Regions from separate parts of the Streptomyces sp. GbtcB7 genome, predicted to be linked through region 2. Evidence: predicted binding sites of a transcription regulator. Region 2 holds the regulator's gene; the other holds the start of a gene.
What was found. Region 2 encodes HspR, which represses chaperone genes until heat shock. Its sites were predicted from a motif close to TTGAGNNNNNNNNNCTCAA; they were not measured.
Positions count from the first base shown of each region.

Region 1: lon (endopeptidase La) is a predicted target of HspR. The motif match lies at 1,415-1,433, and genes of this name have one in related genera.

Region 1 is NZ_JAGXJM010000010.1:133,967-136,359, forward strand. It holds gene KVT44_RS18310 (rhomboid-like protein) at 1-450, shown strand, start outside; gene KVT44_RS18315 (sulfatase-like hydrolase/transferase) at 502-1,110, opposite strand; gene lon (endopeptidase La) at 1,456-2,393, shown strand, end outside.
Region 2 is NZ_JAGXJM010000040.1:85,095-87,487, reverse strand. It holds gene dnaJ (molecular chaperone DnaJ) at 1-1,079, shown strand, start outside; gene KVT44_RS44705 (heat shock protein transcriptional repressor HspR) at 1,084-1,530, shown strand; gene KVT44_RS44700 (PA14 domain-containing protein) at 1,595-2,393, opposite strand, start outside.

The sequences.
Region 1 (2,393 bases), on a different contig from region 2:
TTCGTGCTGGTGCTGACCGCGCTGGAGCGGCGGATAGGCGGCCTGCGGGCCGCCGGAGTCTTCCTGCTCGGGCACGTCGTGGCGACCCTGGCCACCGAGGTGCCCGTCGGCCTTTCCGTGCTGGCGGGAGACCTCCCTGACAGCTCCCTGCACCGCCTCGACTACGGCATCAGCTTCGGCGTCGCCACGAGCGTCGGCGCGCTCGCCGGGCTGCTGAGGCCCTGGCTGCGCTGGCCACTGCTGGTCGTCTTCGGCTCGATGGTCGTCGGGGACCTGCTCGAATTCGCCGACCCGATGACGGACTGGGGGCATGTGATGTCCCTGGCGATCGGGGTGTCGACCTGGCCGCTGGTCCGGGGCTGGCGCCGCGCCCGTACGGAGGCGGCCTCCAGCCCCGCCGCCTCCGCCGCCGTACACACCGCTCAGACGCCCGGCACCGTCGCCGCCTAGCACCGCGGGCGGTCGGGGTGTTCGGGGCGGGCCCGGTCCGGTCCGGTCGGGTCAGGTGACCCGGGCCGCCGTCAGCCGTCGGGCCGGCTCCGGGACGCCGAGGCGGCGCTCCTGTTCCGCACTCGCCCCGTGGAGCCTGTTGGTGAGCTGGTACGGGTCGGCGCGCAGGTCGTAGTACTCGCGGAAGAGGACCTCGCCGCGGTTCACCCCGCCGGGCAGCCGGCCCTGCCGGTCCAGGCGGAGGCCGTAGTACTCCGTGCACTGCTCGGTCTTGCCGATGTACGTCGCCCAGCTGTGGATCGGCTGCTTGTCCTGACGGTTCCACCACCACTCGGCGAGCACGTGGTCGCGGTCCCGGGTGCCGAGCAGCGAGTGGCCGTCGTGCGGGGTGTCCGGGGTGATGCCGGCCGCGTCGAGAAGGGTGGGCGCGATGTCGACGTGCGCCGTGAGCCGGTCGTCGGTCCTGGCCGTGCCGAGCCCGCCGCCCGGCCACGACAGGTAGAACGTCACCTCCAGGCTCGGCCGGTACGGCACCGACTTGCGCAGCCAGCCGTGGTCGGCCCAGAGCAGGCCGTGGTCGCTCGTGTACAGCACCAGGGTGTTGTCGAGCTGCCCGAGGGAGCGCAGCTTGTCGCGGAAGTCCCGCATCGCGTCGTCCACGGAGAGCAGCGCACAGCCTGTGAATGAGCCTGCAGTGTGAAGGAGCCGGCTGTGCATGCGATTGCGGTGGTGTGGCGGTGCTCTTGCACTCTCGTGACCGCGTCGACCGGGCGCGGTCGCACGGGAAGGGACGGCGGCCCGACGGCGTTGACCGCACCACAGGCGTGCGCCGCGGATCTGCGGCGGAGTGGCGCCGGCCAAGAGGGAAGCGTGGCGTTACCCCGCTGACCTGCGCGGATGTCTCCGTGGAGAGCGATCGCTCACAGCGAACAGACCCTGGGGAACAATCCGGGGCTCACGTGCATTGAGTCGGCATAGCTCAACTTGACTGCCTAGGGAGAGATAATGGCTTCGACGTCCACACCGCTCACCCTGCCCGTGTTGCCGCTCGATGATGAGGTCGTGCTGCCCGGGATGGTGGTTCCGCTGGACCTGAACGACGCCGATGTACGCGCCGCGGTGGAGGCCGCCCAGGCCGCCGCGCGGTCGGAGCCCGGCAAGCCGAAGGTGCTGCTGGTGCCACGCATCGACGGGGCGTACCCGAGCACGGGCGTGCTCGGCACCGTCGAGCAGGTCGGCCGACTGGCCGACGGCGACCCGGGCGCGCTGATCCGCGGCCGTGGGCGCGTGAAGATCGGCGCCGGGACGACCGGTCCTGGTGCCGCCCTGTGGGTCGAGGGCACCCGGGTCGACGAGACCGTGCCCGACCCGCTGCCCGGCCACGTCGCCGAACTGGTCAAGGAGTACAAGGCCCTCGCCACCAGCTGGCTGCGCAAGCGCGGCGCCTGGCAGGTCGTGGACCGCGTGCAGGCCATCGACGACGTGTCCACCCTTGCCGACAATTCCGGTTACTCCCCGTTCCTGAGCACCGAGCAGAAGGTCACGCTGCTGGAGACCGCCGACCCGGTCGCCCGGCTGAAGCTCGCCACCGAGCAGCTGCGTGAGCACCTCGCCGAGCAGGATGTCGCCGAGTCCATCGCGAAGGACGTCCAGGAAGGCGTCGACAAGCAGCAGCGCGAGTTCCTGCTGCGGCGCCAGCTCGAAGCCGTCCGCAAGGAGCTGCGCGAGCTGAACGGCGACGCCAAGGAGGGTGAGGAGTCCGACGACTACCGGACCCGCGTCGAGGCCGCCGACCTCCCCGAGAACGTCCGCGAGGCCGCGCTCAAGGAAGTCGACAAGCTGGAGCGGTCCAGCGACCAGTCGCCCGAGGGCGGCTGGATCCGGACCTGGCTCGACACCGTCCTGGAACTGCCGTGGAACGAGCGCACCGAGGACGAGTACGA
Region 2 (2,393 bases):
AGTTCCACCCGGACGCCAACAAGGGCAACGCCAAGGCCGAGGAGCGCTTCAAGGAGATCTCCGAGGCGAACGACGTGCTCGGAGACCCCAAGAAGCGCAAGGAGTACGACGAGGCACGCGCCCTCTTCGGCAACGGCGGCTTCCGTCCGGGTCCCGGCGCGGGCGGCGGCAACTTCAACTTCGACCTGGGCGACCTCTTCGGAGGCGGCGCCCAGGGCGGAGCGGGCGGTGCCGGTGGCTTCGGCGGCGGCATCGGTGACGTCTTCGGGGGCCTGTTCAACCGCGGCGGCGCGGGCACGGGTACGCGGACCCAGCCCCGGCGCGGCCAGGACATCGACACCGAGGTGACGCTCAGCTTCACCGAGGCGGTGGACGGCGCGACGGTCCCGCTGCGGATGACGTCCCAGGCGCCCTGCAAGGCCTGTTCGGGCACCGGCGACGCGAACGGCACACCGCGCGTGTGCCCGACGTGCGTCGGCACCGGCCAGGTCGCGCGCGGCTCCGGCGGCGGTTTCTCGCTCACGGACCCCTGCCCGGACTGCAAGGGCCGCGGTCTCATCGCGGAGAACCCCTGCGAGATCTGCCACGGCAGCGGCCGCGCCAAGTCCTCACGCACGATGCAGGTCCGCATCCCGGCGGGAGTGAGCGACAGCCAGCGCATCCGCCTCCGGGGCAAGGGCGCACCCGGCGAACGGGGCGGCCCGGCAGGCGACTTGTACGTCACGGTCCACGTGGACGCCCACCCGGTCTTCGGCCGCAAGGGCGACAACCTCACCGTCACCGTGCCCGTCACCTTCGCGGAGGCGGCACTCGGCGGCGAGGTGCGTGTACCGACCCTGGGCGGCCCCCCGGTCACCCTGAAACTGCCCCCGGGCACGCCCAACGGCCGTACGATGCGGGCCCGCGGCAAGGGTGCCGTCCGCAAGGACGGTACGCGCGGCGACCTCCTCGTCACCGTCGAGGTCGCGGTCCCCACGGACGTGTCGGGCAAGGCTCGCGACGCCCTGGAGGCGTATCGCGAGGCAACCGCGGGCGAGGACCCACGGGCGGAGCTGTTCCAGGCCGCGAAGGGAGCATGAGCAGATGGACGGCCGTCGTCGAAACCCCTATGAACTGACCGAGGAGACCCCGGTCTACGTCATCTCGGTGGCGGCCCAGCTCTCCGGCCTGCACCCGCAGACCCTGCGCCAGTACGACCGCCTCGGCCTGGTCTCCCCGGACCGCACCGCCGGCCGGGGCCGGCGCTACTCGGCCCGCGACATCGAACTGCTCCGCACGGTGCAGGCGCTGTCCCAGGACGAGGGCATCAACCTGGCCGGCATCAAGCGCATCATCGAGCTGGAGAACCAGGTGGCCGCCCTCCAGTCCCGCGTCGCGGAACTGGAATCGGCCCTGGACGGCGCCGCTGCCGCGATGCAGCAGCGCGAGGCCGCGGTGCACGCCTCGTACCGCCGGGACCTGGTCCCGTACCAGGAGGTCCAGCAGACGAGCGCGCTGGTGGTCTGGCGGCCGAAGAGGCAGTCGGACTAGTTCCCACGTAACGAAGGGGGTGGGGAGGTCGTCGACCTCCCCACCCCCTTCGGCGTGCCTCGGCTCACCGCGCCGGTTCGGTGACCGCCCAGTCGCCGGCGGGCAGGGTCTCGGTGCCGTCGGCCCTCACACCGGTCACCCAGTAGTAGGACGTGGTGCCGCGCTTCGCGCCGGTGTCGAAGTACTCGAACGCTCCGGCCGAGGTCTCGTGGATCTTCTCGTACGCGGCGGTGGCGGGGTTCCACCGATAGACGCGAAAGCCCTGCGCGGGCTCGGCGGACTCCTCTTCGCCCGCTCCGAGCCCGGACCAGGTCAGGCGGTTGCCCTCGGCGCCCTCCGCCGGAGTCGCCTCCAGGTGCAGCGGCGAGCCCTCGGGCGTCGGCACGCTCGGCGTGGTGTCGAGCTCGGTCGCGGCCACGGCCTCGGCCGTCCGGGTCCACTTGAAGGAGGAGTTCCCGGACGTGTCGATGGCGTCGACGAAGAAGCAGACACGGTCGCCGTCCGGGCGGGTGGTGTACGAGTACGAGGTGGTGTCGGCCGGCAGATACGCCGTCAGCGTTCCGGAGCACACCTGCTCCTCGCCCTCGTCGCCCCAGAGCTCACCCCAGTAGACGGTGTACCGCCCGAGGTCGGTGGCCGGGTTCTTGTCCCACTCCAGCTCGAAGCCGTACTCGGTCGGGGTGACCGTCAGCCCGGTGACGGCGGGCGGCGGGGTGAGGTCCTCGCGCTCGCCGGCGGCGGCCACGGAACGCGCGGACTCGTTGGCCGCCGCGTCGAGAACGGTCACCCGGTAGTAGTAGGTGACGCTCTCGACGGCCGAGGTGTCCAGGTACGAGAGCTTGTCCGTACTGCCCACCTGGGCG